2 regions of the Sporanaerobacter sp. PP17-6a genome follow, and region 1 is predicted to be linked to the other one. Evidence: riboswitches for the same ligand, from Rfam matches in the RefSeq annotation. Region 1 holds a riboswitch; the other holds the start of a gene.
The links. A riboswitch is a leader RNA that binds a small molecule or an ion and turns the genes downstream of it on or off. The one in region 1 is predicted to bind cobalamin.
Positions count from the first base shown of each region.

Region 1 (4,846 bases):
GATAAACATAAGATTTCAGAAGGGAGGAGATACAGAATATCAAAAGGTATCTTACTTTAAAAAATAAAAAATTTAAGGAGGAAATATCATGAAAAAATTTAGAGGAATTAACAAGTTTAAGAGTATTAGTATACTGGTTTTGGTGTTAACTTTATTTTTATCCAATATGGCTTTTGGAGCTCCTACCACAGTAAGCTATAAAATAGTGAGCACCTCGGATAAAGGCGGCATTGTATTTGAGAGTGAAGAAGTTGCTGCAGATACAAATGAGACATATTTTGACGTTCTGGAGAGGATTTGTTCGGATAATGACATTCCTTTAGATGCTTCCGGTTCGGGTTCCGGAATTTATGTCAGAGGAATAAACGGAGAATATGAAAAGAGATATCTTCCCAATGAAGATTATTATTCCGGATGGATGTTCAGGGTGAATAATGTTCTTCACGGATATTCCGCAGGAGATCCGGCTAATTCTAAAGTTGCAGAAGGAGATAAGATTACATGGTACTATGCATGTCCGTCTTATACCTATTTCCCAATCCTTGACGATAGTGATGTAAATTTTGATTCATCAGGAAACATGACAGTAGATGTTGATGCAGAGATATTTGAAGATGTATGGAATTGGCAGATAATTACGGTTCCGTTAGATGAAGGCAGAGTTGTATTAGAAGGCGAATCAGGAAATAAAATATATGCCACAATAAACGATGGAGAAGCTGTATTTGACGAAACTGATTTAGAAGATTTTGAGGAAGAAAATGTAAAAGTTTATGTTGAAGGAAAATGGTATGGGACAACAGAGAATCCAGACCATTGTCCAAAGATTGTCAAATCGGAGATAGTAAGAGTACAGTTATAGAATAATTTTATATCAATATATTTATTTTTATTAAAAGTTTTTAAGAGGAATTCAGTAAAAAATAAAGAAGATATCCGGGCGATATCTTCTTTATTTTTTATAAATATTATATTTTTGAATAATATTAATTTTGTATGATGTTGTTTATAATTAAAACATATTATCCTCATCTTTGACACTTACAAGGCATAAAAACTCTGATAAGTCTTGAGAATGGGACGTTCCAGTTTTTTTAACTTTTAAAAAGTACGTAATGTTTTTATCCTTTAAAATTTTTTTCTCCAAATAATATATTATTACACATTGTGCAACAACAATATTTGGAAGTTGACAAAAAAATAAAGTATTTTCAACGACTTCAGCGATTTTTTTTATTATTCGAATGTCAAAGACCCAAAAGAAAATCATTTCTCCCTCTTATTAAAATAAGAAAAGTGTAAAACTATCTGACACTTTTTTATTTTGCCAAAATATTTGCATATATGCAATAATAGATGTCATTTTTTAAAGAATGATATAAAATTTGATTATTAAATATTGAAGCAGTTAGATTTATATGGTATACTCATTCTAATAAAAAGATTAATTTTATAATAATTTAATAATCAACGGTTTAAGTTTTTTATCTCAAGACAAAGATTAAAAGGGAATCAGGTGAAAGTCCTGAACGATCCGGTCACTGTAAGTGGGGAGCGTTTCTTCAAGAAGTCACTGTTTAGATAATAAATGGGAAGGCGAAGGAAAACGTTGCTTTGATCCACAAGTCAGGATACCTGCTTAGACATGTGCATTACCTTCCGATGAAAGGGATATGTGAAATTATATTTGGTTGTTTTTTGATATAATAAATAATATTGTAGATTATAACACATGATGAGTTTAGCAGCTCTGACTTTTATCGGAAGTTAGGGCTGTTTATTTTTTTGAATTTCAAAATAGGAAAGGAAGAAAGTGAAGGAGGGATTACACGCAAAGGAAAATAAGATATCGTTTCTTATCGCTTGTTTTAGCATAATCCGTATAATTAAGTACCAATGAAGAACGATATGATTCTTACAACCTGGAAGAATTAAAATTCTATATAGGTGATGAAGAAGTGAAGACGAGGGATAATATAACCTGTAAAATTAGGTTGAATATTTAACATGTAAATCCTTTTGAAAGGGGGGAATGTTCAAGAGAGAAAATTATCCGTGATACACGGAAAGGGCGGCGCCGTATCATGGAAAGTAAGAAGCCGCTGATTAACTTAGTTTTTTCATCTTATTAAAATAAAAAAAGGAGTGTAGAAACAATGATAAGAAGGAAACGACAGTTGTTGTCAATAGTCCTGGTAGGGATCATGATGTTGGCCTCTTTTCCATTTTTCGTATTTGCTGAAGATGTTGGGCTGGATATACAGCAAAATGTAGAAACAGGTGCAGAAGCTCCGGAGAAAGAAGAAACGGAAGGTGAAATCCCTGAGGAACCTGAATCGGAGCCGGAAACTTTTGCTGCCGCTTCGGAAGAAGAAGTTCCAACTCCTGAAGAACTGGGATATGAATTTGATGCGGGAAAGAGAGAGATTACGAAATATACAGGGACTGAAACGGAAATTGTCATACCCAGTGAATTTAAAGTAAATGGGGAAGTAATTCCTGTTGAAAGTATCGGTACAGATGCTTTTAGTAGTTGTACAACCTTAAATAAAGTGACTTTAAATGAGGGGTTAAAAACAATAGGCGTTGGTGCATTTCAAGGAACGGCAATAGAAGAAATAGATATTCCGGGAAGTGTTGAAATTATCGATGAAAAAGCCTTTTATAGTTGTGTAAACCTAAAAGAAGCGACTTTAAATGAGGGGTTAAAAACAATAGGAAATGGTACATTTCAAGGAACGGCAATAAAAGAAATAGATATTCCGGGAAGTGTTGAAAGCATCCGTGAAAAAGCCTTTTATAGTTGTATAAATCTAAAAGAAGTGATTTTAAATGAGGGGTTAAAAACAATAAGCCGTCTTGCATTTGGTTCTACGGCAGTAGAAGAAATAGATATTCCGGGAAGTATTGGAAGTATCGATACCTCTGCTTTTTATAGTTGTACAAGCCTAAAAGAAGTGACTTTACATGAAGGGTTAAAAACAATAGGCTATGGTGCATTTCAAGGAGTGGCAATAGAAGAAATAGATATTCCTTCAACTATTGAGAAAATAGGGAGTAAAATATTTGATAAGGCAAAAATACAAAAGATAACGGTTTTAAATAAAAAAGAAAACATAGATATTGCGGAAGATGCTTTCCCGGCAGAAATTGAAGTTGTATATAAGGAGGATGAAGTGGAACCGGGAAAACCCTAGGAACCTGAGAAACCTGAAGGACCAGGAAAACCCGATAATTCAGACGACTCGAATTCAAATACGTCGAACGGTTCGGGAAAAACAACAACCGATTCGGATAAATCGACATCGACGGAAACAAAAGAAAGTGTAAAAGAACCGTTGGAAGTGGAAATACCCGTAGGTTTGAAAACCGAAAAAGAAATAAAATTAGAGAACGGAAAAATCAAGATTTCACCGGACACCTTTGGGGTAAAAGTAAAGCTTACGGCTAAGCAAGACGGTTCGACTTTGGAGTTAAATGCTGTGGATGAAAAAGGAAATACTGCAGAAATTAAGAAACCCATAGAGGTTCAAATAGCATTTGATGGAGAAGTAAAAAATCCTGACAATGTAACAGCAGTACTGATAAATGAAGACGGAACCGAAGAGTCTGTAGGCGGAGTTTATGATGAGGCGACTAAGACTATAAAGTTCTTGACAAACAAATGCGGAAAATTCGTAGTAAAAGAAGGAAGTAAGGAATTTAAAGATACGTCGGATGTGGAATGGGCGAAATCTGCAATAGAGTCTATGACGGTAAAGGGTATAATAAAAGGGAAAACGGAAAGTGAGTTTGTGCCATCGGATAATATTACAAGAGCGGAATTTGCCGCATTGGTTTCCAGAATGTTGAAATTAAATGAAAATTCAAATGGAGACATTCCTTTTGCGGATGTGGATAAAGATGAATGGTACTATGATTCGGTATCTGCAGTATACCAGAGTGGCCTGATCAACGGGAAATCAGATACGTCCTTTGATCCGAAAGGGAATATTACGAGAGAAGAAATGATTAAAATAATAGGAAATATATTGAAAAATAAATCATATGACAATAAAGATGAAAAAGCATTAGATAGATTTGAAGATAAAGATTCCATAGCATCATGGGCAAAGGACTCTGCAGCCATAGCAGTTCAGAATGGAGTTGTCGGAGGATTTGACGGTAACTTTATGCCGAAGAAAAATGTAACCCGTGCTGAAACCGCAGTGATGTTATATAGATTGTATGAATTGATCATGAGATAAATAAGGAATCCCGATTCGAGGATTGACCTTGAATCGGGATTCCTTATTTAGTAATGGGTAATGTAAAATAATCTGTGCTTTTGTGAAAATAAATAATTTTCTTTGTAATCTATTAGTTGTTATTTATACTAATTATTGACAAAAATGAGTGTTATTTTATTATAATGTTTACATAAAATATTTTACATTACTTTTTTAATAATTGGCATATATTGTTTATATAAATTATTTATTCTGTAATTCTTTTATTTCTTTTTACTTTAACTTCGGCAGTTCCAAAAAGTGAATCTGAAGGTCTTCGGTCAGCGGAAAATATTTATCCTTTTCCAATATCTTAAAACTGCTGTGAAGCTTTTTATTTTGAGGAATCATATCATAATCCGTTATATTCACGGATATTGTTTTCTTTAAAGCAGAATAATCTTCCGATTTGTTTATATATTTTATCATGTTATTCAGAATTTTTATACCGAAATATTTTAAAAATATCAACTGTTAAAAAGGAGAATATTTGACGATCACTTCGTGTTTTTCTTTTTATGATGTTGTTTATAATCAAAATATGTTATATAATAAAGATAGATTTGAAAGTAAACTAT
Region 1 covers NZ_FMIF01000009.1:38,642-43,487, reverse strand. The annotation lists gene PP176A_RS04685 (DUF4430 domain-containing protein) at 89-862, shown strand; cobalamin riboswitch at 1,461-1,657, shown strand; gene PP176A_RS04675 (leucine-rich repeat domain-containing protein) at 2,157-3,197, shown strand; gene PP176A_RS04670 (S-layer homology domain-containing protein) at 3,345-4,247, shown strand; gene PP176A_RS04665 (PD-(D/E)XK nuclease family transposase) at 4,503-4,697, opposite strand.

Region 2 (8,943 bases), on a different contig from region 1:
ACGAATACAGGCCAATTTGCAGTCCATAGGCGAAGCCAGCTGCCAATGTTATTGAAAGATCGGAAATGAGCACACCCCGACCTAAATCTATACCCCAGAACCTATTTAATATTTTGGCTATAATATCTGTTCCGCCTGTTGAGGCATTTTGATTGAATACTATGCCCATGCCTATTGCAGATATTATAACACCCAAAATAAGCTGTATCAGTATATCATTTGCTAATGGTTTTTTCATGGGAAAAATTTTTTCAAATAATAATACCAAAACCGAGACCCCAAAACTTGCATATATGGTTTTAAAACCGAAATTAGTTCCGATAAAGATAAAGCCAATTGCAAATAGAAAAATATTTATAATTATCATAAGAAGTCCGATTGATAAATTCGGGATAAAATGATTTATAACAATAGCTAAACCATTAGCCCCGCCTACAGATAGATTTTTTGGCATTAAAAAAAAGTATAGACCGATTGCTACCAGTGACATTCCAACGGTAATTTTTATATATTCATTTGCTTTTTTCTTCATAGTCATCACCCTTTCTATTTATTAAATTTGCATAACAAACTATGTTGCCTCTTTTCATCGTGTCGGTTTTTTCTAATGATTCAAAACATTTAAAAGCCCTATTTAGTAATATAGGTATGTTCTTTTTACTCTTCATAGCTTCTTTCAAATAATCCGAAAGTAAATCCTTATAAATAGGATTAGCACAATTGTTTATTATGCTTATAGCTCTTTCCTTTGGACTTAAACCTCTCAAATCCGCTATTCCTTGCTCAGTAATAATTATGTTGACATCATGTTCGGTGTGATCGACATGAGATACAAGAGGTACTACGGTGGAAATAGTTTCATTTTTAGCTGTGGACTTTGTAAAGAATACTGACAGATAGGCATTTCTGGCAAAATCTCCTGAGCCTCCTATCCCATTCATGAGATTTCCACCCATTATATTAGAGGAATTTACATTACCGTATATATCTACTTCTATTGCCGTATTCATTGCTATGACCCCGAGTCTTCGGATTATTTCCGGGTTATTGCTAATCTCTTGTGGCCTCAATATTATCTTCGATTTATATCTTTTAATATCATCATAAAATTTATTTAATCCTTCCGGAGAAGGGGAAATAGCAGTTCCGGACGCTATTTGTACTTTTCCTATATCTATTAAGTCCAACATTGAATCCTGTATTACCTCTGAATAAAATTGAAGGTTATCATACTTTGAACGAGAGAATCCATTTAGTATTGAATTTGATACTGAACCGACCCCGGATTGAAAGGGCAATAATTTTCTTGGAATTCTGCCTGCTTTGATTTCATGGTCTAAAAATTCCAAAAAAATTTCCGCCATTAAATTACTGTCTTTATTTGGTTCTGCTAATTTTTTAACATCATCTCTTATATCCGTGAAAACTATGGCGATTATCTTATTTTTATCTATTTGGATATAATTTGTACCGATTCTATCTTTGCAGTTTAGTATAGGTATAGGCGTTCTTTTTGGGGGATTTGGTAAAGTATATATGTCGTGTATTCCTCTTAGATCTATTGGTTGACTTGTATTTATTTCTATTATTAATTTTTTAGCTTTTTTTACTATAGTTGGTGTTATACCTACAGAGGTAGTTGGTATCATACATCCGTTTTCGGTAATTTCAGATGCTTCTACGATTCCGATATCTATATCTTCCAAATAATTATAATTAATGTATTGAGGCAATAGGCTTAAATGAACATCACAAAATTGAATGTCTCCATTGTTTATAGCTTTTCTACAGCTATCATTTGTTTGATAGGGAATTCTTTTTTTTGTAATATTATTTCTGGCTAATTCACCGTCCAATTCATCTCCGACGGAAGCTCCTGTAATTAATGTAATTTTTATATTTTCGTTATTGTTTTTAATTCTTTTACTAAGTGCTAATGGTGTAGCTTTTGGATATCCTGAAGGAGTAAAGCCACTTGTAGCAATTGTCATACCATTTTTAATAAATAGTGCAGCGTTTTCAGCTGTAGTTATTTTTTTTCTTAGCTCAATATCTTTTATTCTATCTTCTATCACTCTTTTAACCTCCTCATGATTTTGGGCAATAAAAAAGTTCCTGAACTCGGCGGTTTCAGGAACTGTGACAAGCAAAATAACATTATGTATTTACATAATAATTCTATTCTGAAACACTCCCTATCTACCGTAGAGTTTTTAGTGCATTAGCAAAGGCAGGTATCCTGACTTAGGTTCATAGAATTTTAAGCCTTCCCAATTTCTCAGTGGCATATTTTAAAATTCTCACCTTCACAGTGGCGGGACCGTACAAGACTTTTACTTGTTTCCCTTTTAAACAAAGAAATATAAATCTTTGTACCTTTACCTAAATATTAAATTTAACTACAATTAAAATATATAATATAAATAACTTTTAGTCAAGGATACCAGAACAAGGAGATAGATTATTATAAAAAAAGATGAAGCTTCTTTTTAACAGCCTCATCTTTTACCTCACTATTCTACGGAAATTTCTATGCTATTTTCCCATAGACCGTGAATATTACAATAGCTTAACGCATGAATTGTACCGGATTTATCAATTTTTGTAGTCAGAGAAACGGAAGGCTCATTGTATATTTCGCTTTCTCCGTGAGCACTGAATTCAGAATTTCCGATTTCTATTGGGAATTTTGCATCTTTAGGCTGAAAGAATATTTTTATCCAACAAATGTGATGTTCCAAAGTATTCGGGTGAGGTATTTTTTCTCCTACTATTGCTTTTATTTCAAATGCTTCTCCTTTTTTAACTTTTTCAGGGGCATGAATTACAGGCACATGTTTTTCACCCTTCCAATCTCCGCTTTGAATTGTTTCTCCTATATTTTTCATATATTAAAGACCCTCCCTATTGTTTTTTGTTTTCTATATTCGTCATATAGAATTTAACCTATAACATTATATACCCAAGGATTTTAAAAAGTACTCATTTAAAAAGTATTTAATTTAGTTTTGGTGTATAATATTAAGGTAATTAATTATTGGGAGGATAAAATGGGACAAATAGAACTTATTGCGACCTCGACTTTTGGTTTGGAATCATTAGTTAAAAGGGAGCTTTTAAAATTAGGATATACGGATTTAAAAGTTGAAAATGGAAAGGTAACATTTAAAGGTGAAGAAAAAGATATTGCAAAGACAAATATCTGGCTTAGAACTGCCGATAGGGTATTCTTAAAAATGGGGGAATTTAAGGCTTTAACCTTTGATGAATTGTTCGAAAAAACTAAAGCACTTCCTTGGGAAGAATGGATAGATGAAGACGGGGAGTTTACCGTAAACGGAAAATCCGTGGATTCTAAGCTATTCAGCATTTCAGATTGCCAAGCCATAGTTAAAAAAGCAGTTGTAGAAAAATTAAAAACAAAATATAAAACTGAATGGTTTAAAGAAACAGGAGCTAAATTTACAATATTGGTTTCGATTTTAAAAGATGTGGTAACTCTATCCATTGATACTTCAGGGGAAGCCCTTCATATGAGAGGATACAGAAAAATGCATGTCAATGCACCTGTAAAGGAAACAATTGCTGCGGCTATGATTCAACTAAGTTATTGGAGTCCGGAGAGAATACTTATTGATCCATTTTGCGGTTCCGGCACTATTCCCATTGAAGCTGCTATGATAGGGAAAAATATCGCTCCGGGAATACAGAGAAGTTTTGCGGCAGAAGATTGGCAAAAAATAAAAGAAGAATATTGGAAAGAAGAAAAGATTTTTGCAAGGAAATCTATTATACAGGAGAGAGAACTGAAAATTTTTGGGTATGATATTGATAAAGAAGCTGTTAAAATTGCAAGAGAGAATACGTATGAGATGGGAGTGGACGACTGTATTACCTATGAAACAAAGGATGCATTGCAACTAAGCTCCAAGAAAAAATACGGAGTTATCATATCAAATCCTCCCTATGGAGAGAGAATGGGAGAGAAAGAAAAAGTAGAGGATTTATACAGAAAAATGGGTGAAGTTTTCAGTTTTTTGGATACATGGTCTCTTTATTTTCTTACATCTAACGAGGAGTTTGAAAAAATATACGGAAGGAGAGCTGATAGGAGAAGAAAATTATTTAATGGAAAAATTAAAGTGAATTATTATCAGTTTTATGGTCCAAGACCAAAAAAGAGAAATTAAAATGAAGGAGGAATTATTTGTGAAGATATACACGAAAACCGGGGATAAAGGGCAGACAAGTCTTTTTGACAATAAGAGAGTATCAAAAGATGATATAAGAGTTGAAAGTTATGGCACTGTAGATGAGCTGGTATCATTTTTGGGTCTTGCTAAAAATTATATAAAAGACGATAAGGATACATATGAATTAATAAATCATATTCAGAATAAACTTTTTATTGTTGCAGCCAATCTTGCCACAGAAGATCAAACAAAGGTTCCTCATAGAATAAAAGATGAGGATATAGACTATCTTGAAAAAAATATAGATAAGTATATGGCAAAGGTAAAAAAGCCCACAGGTTTTGTATTACCTGGGGCCGGACAAGCATCTTCATATTTTCATGTATCAAGAACAGTTGCCAGAAGAGCCGAAAGAAGAACAATTTCTCTTCAAAAAAATGCTGAAATAGATTCAAATGTTGTGAAATATTTAAACAGATTATCTGATTTACTCTATTCCATAGCAAGATATTTTGAAGAAGAAGAAATAAAAGTAGATTTTATACATTAAATTTTTCTACCATTTTATTTAGTTTATCTGCAATTTCCGATAAGCTTTCAATGGAAGAGGTGATTTCCTCCATGGCTGCAAGATTTTTATCTATTGCTTCCGAACTGGTTTGAGATGCTGCAGTAGTTTCTTCTGATATAGCGGATATTTCCGTAGCTCTTTCAAGGATATATTCGCTATTATTTCTTACCTCTTTAGAAGCTTCCGCAATTTCGACTATTGAAAGATTGATCTTATCGAATTTTTCCACCAATTCTTCAAAAGAAGCTTTAGTTAAATCAGCGACTTCTACACTTTCATTAACTATTCCGCTTACCTTTTCAATGCTGTCTACAGCACTTTTACTGCTTCCTGTAACGGAATTTGTAATTTTGGATATCTCATCTGAATATGTATGGGTTTCGTCGGCAAGTTTTCTTATTTCATCTGCCACTACAGCAAATCCCTTTCCTGATTCTCCTGCTCTTGCTGCTTCAATTGCTGCATTTAATGCAAGAAGATTCGTTTGTTCTGCTATTTGGTTTATGATTACTACTATATTTTCAATGTTTTTAATTTGTTCATTAAGATTTTCGATTATTCCTGAAGTATTTTTGGTAGAAGAATCAATTAAACTTACCTTATCGATTATCTTTTCCATATCTTTGCTACCTTTTTCTGCTGATTTGGCCATGGAAGCTGAAAGGTCCGTAGCCAATTGAGTATTTTTTTCTGTATTTTGTGAAAGAGTAGTAAGATTGGATATGGCTTCGCTTAATTCAGTAATATTTTTTGATGTATCTTCTGAACCGGAGGCTATATCGTTAACACTGGAAGCGATTTGTTCCACTGCCTGAGTAGTATCTTCGACAATATCAGACAGATCTTTGGCGTTTTTAGATAATACCTCAGAATTCTGTGTTATTCCTGTAATCATATTTTTTATATTTGAATTAGCCTTGCTTAATGAATCCGTGATTCCACTGAATTTATTTTTACCGTTGAATAAACTTATTTCGTTTAAGTTGCCTCTAGAGATTTCTTCAATAACCGGTTCGATAGCTTTGAAGAACTTTACAAGCCAACGGCTAATTGAGAAATAGGTTATTAATAAGAAAATAATTATGTTTACAAATGAAAAAATTAACATTATAAAATTAGGACTAACATTCATATGTTCTGCTAATAAGACGTATAATCCATTTGATATTAAGGTACTTATAAGTAAGTTAATTACTAAATGTGTTATAAGTCCTATTTTAATTTTAGATAGATTGTTATCTTTATTTTTTGTGTTTTCCTTTGTAGTTTTGCTTTCCATAATAAACCCCCCTTAAATATAATAATTTTACAATACAATATCTATTGTACATTAAATCGACAAAAAATGAAATAATATAAAGTAATAATTGCTAATAAAAAAATTATAATTAGATTTATGATATAATTAAATAGTAAGTGAGGTTTTTAAATTTATAGGTTGAAATTGTATACAAGACATGATAATATATAAAAAAGACTTCTATAGAAGCATTAATAAATCAGAGAAGCCTTTTTGAAACTTATTTCAAATTATATTGAGAAAAATGGAACTTTCCTATAGGCTATAAAATTAAGGAAGGGTGAGAGAATGAATAATAAGATTAAAAATATAGTGGGTATACTGATTTTGGCAATAGTAATAGTTGTTTTTTATATTTTTCAATCCTCCAATAATATTAATAGTAATACTTTTATTACTTCGGGACTTCTTTTAAGCAAAGATGAGGAGGGTGATAGTCATTCAATTATCCTTCAAATATTGGGAGAAGATAAAGAAAGTGAGTTAAAAGAAATTACGATCTATGTAAAAAATAAAAAGCTATGGGATGGTTTGAAGAAGGATAAATATTATTATATGACTTATTCTCAAGATGATTCAAAGAATAAGACTTTAATTAAAGCTCAATTAAATGAATCTCTGAGAGAAACGATATATGATAAAGCATTGAAAGAGGAAAATGAAAAGACTGAACAGGAAGAAAAATTAGAATATGTACATCTTTCCGGAGACAAACTTGATACTTCCGATTTGACTCTCTTAGACAGTAAAAAAGTTGATCTGGATAGAGACGGAGAAGATGAAAGTATAGAGATGTATACTACAGCTCAAAGGTATGATAATGGAGAAATAGCATGGGATGATGGACAGAAATGGTTTCTCATTATAAAAGATGAAGATGGAGAATTTGTTTTATTTGATGATTATATACAATTGGGAGCATTGGAATTTTGGGTGTTTACATCTAAAGATGATTATCATATAGCTACCCTTCAGACGGGCTCTGCTACATTTAAGTTGTCTGATTTTAAATATGACAATAAAGAAAAGGGATTTGTAAAAAAGGATATATTTAATCCCGATTATTTAAATGTAATCTATAATTCTTCTATAAAGTAAGGTGAATTAAAGCATTCATTTCAATTGAGGTGAATGCTTTTTTAAAAGGAGATAGTTTAATGGGAAAAATAAAAAAGATTTTGATTCTTAACAATGAAGTTGAAGCCATGTTACTGGATGAAATATTGTCAGAAAAAAATATTCCTCATGTTTTAAGGAGTTATCATGATCAGGTTTATGATGGCATATTTCAGAATCAATTAGGATGGGGTTCTATAGATGCAGATGAGATATATAGGGAAGAAATAATCAATATTTATCATGATATTTTACAGAACACTCAAGATTAATATTAAATTGTTTTGTATTTTATTGTATAGTGTGTTATTATGAAGGCGAGCAAAAAAATTTCTAAAATATGGGTGATAGCTATGTTGGAAAAGAACAAAGTTAGTTATTTTGAAGACCAAATAAAAAATTTCAATATGCTTAATTATCACGTTCTTGAGGGAATGGCGGACTGGGTCAGAGTTATAGACAGAAATGGGACAATTATATATGCAAATAAGACCATGAAAGGTGCTCTGGGAACAGAAATTGTAGGGAAAAAATGTTATGAAGCTCTTGGTAAAATTAGGCCCTGCAGTTTTTGCATTACTGAAAGAAGTATAGCAACAGGAGAAATTATACAAAAAGAAGAAAATGTCGGAGATCGTATTTTTTCTGTTAAGAGTTCACCTGTATCAGATTCCGATGGTAACATATATGCCGCGGTGGAAGTGTTTAGGGATGTCACAAGAGAAAGAAAATTAGAGAATGAGTTGAGGGAAAAAACTAAAAAACTCAACAAAGATATTACATTTGCAAAGGTTCTTCAAGAAAAAATTCTTCCCAGAAAGGGCTCCTATAATAATATTAAAATCAACTATTTGTACAAGCCATGTGAAATGCTCAGCGGAGATATGTTTGATGTTTTTTATATAGACAAGGACAATATAGGCATATATATAAGTGATGTGGCTGGCCACGGGATTACCGCGTCAATGATGACCATGTTTATAAGACAGACCATGAGAGCAATAAAAGATGATATACTCAGTCCTTCTAAAACCTTAACGGAACTTCATAAAAGATTTATAGATTTAAACTTAGATGATGAAAAATATCTTACAATATTCTATGGCATCTTTAATTGTTCTACCGATACATTTAAATACGCAAATGGCGGACATAATTGTATTCCCATATTATTTGATGATAATAATGTGGAATTGCTGAAGATGAAAGGATATCCAATTTCTTACTTATTTGATGAAATACATTATAATGAGAATATGGTTCAACTGAAAAATGGAGATAGAATACTTTTTTATACAGATGGAATATTAGAAGTAAGAAATAAAAATAAGGAAGAATTCGGAGAGAAAAGAATAATAAAAGCGGTTAAAGAGGCTCCCGAAAGTCCTATAAAAAATATAGAAAACAAAGCTAATTCGTATATGTATGGAGATCAAAAAGATGATTTTGCATTGGTGTTAATGAAGGTAGAAAAGTGATCATTAATAGGAGGATATATTATGAAAGATATTATTTTAGATTATGCCAATGGATTTGTTTCTGATGAGGAAATATTAAGATTAGAACCTCAGTTGAAAACAGTTCATCGTATATTATATGAAGGCAAGGATCAAAATGTAGGATGGTTGAATTATCCTAACGAGTATGACAGAAAAGAATTTGAGATGATTAAGGAGTCAGCGGAAAAGGTGAGAAGCAATTCGGAAGCCTTTATAGTTATCGGAATAGGGGGATCATATTTAGGCTCAAGAGCAGTGGTAGAG
Region 2 covers NZ_FMIF01000038.1:51,957-60,899, reverse strand. The annotation lists gene PP176A_RS14210 (YitT family protein) at 1-532, opposite strand, end outside; gene PP176A_RS14205 (succinate CoA transferase) at 513-2,075, opposite strand; cobalamin riboswitch at 2,213-2,395, opposite strand; gene PP176A_RS14200 (class II SORL domain-containing protein) at 2,514-2,888, opposite strand; gene PP176A_RS14195 (THUMP domain-containing class I SAM-dependent RNA methyltransferase) at 3,051-4,190, shown strand; gene PP176A_RS14190 (cob(I)yrinic acid a,c-diamide adenosyltransferase) at 4,210-4,743, shown strand; gene PP176A_RS14185 (methyl-accepting chemotaxis protein) at 4,733-6,043, opposite strand; gene PP176A_RS14180 (hypothetical protein) at 6,353-7,162, shown strand; gene PP176A_RS14175 (hypothetical protein) at 7,222-7,452, shown strand; gene PP176A_RS14170 (SpoIIE family protein phosphatase) at 7,534-8,658, shown strand; gene PP176A_RS14165 (glucose-6-phosphate isomerase) at 8,680-8,943, shown strand, end outside.
Region 2: it holds a riboswitch for cobalamin, as region 1 does, so the genes downstream of both, PP176A_RS14205 (succinate CoA transferase) here and PP176A_RS04675 (leucine-rich repeat domain-containing protein) in region 1, are expected to answer to the same signal.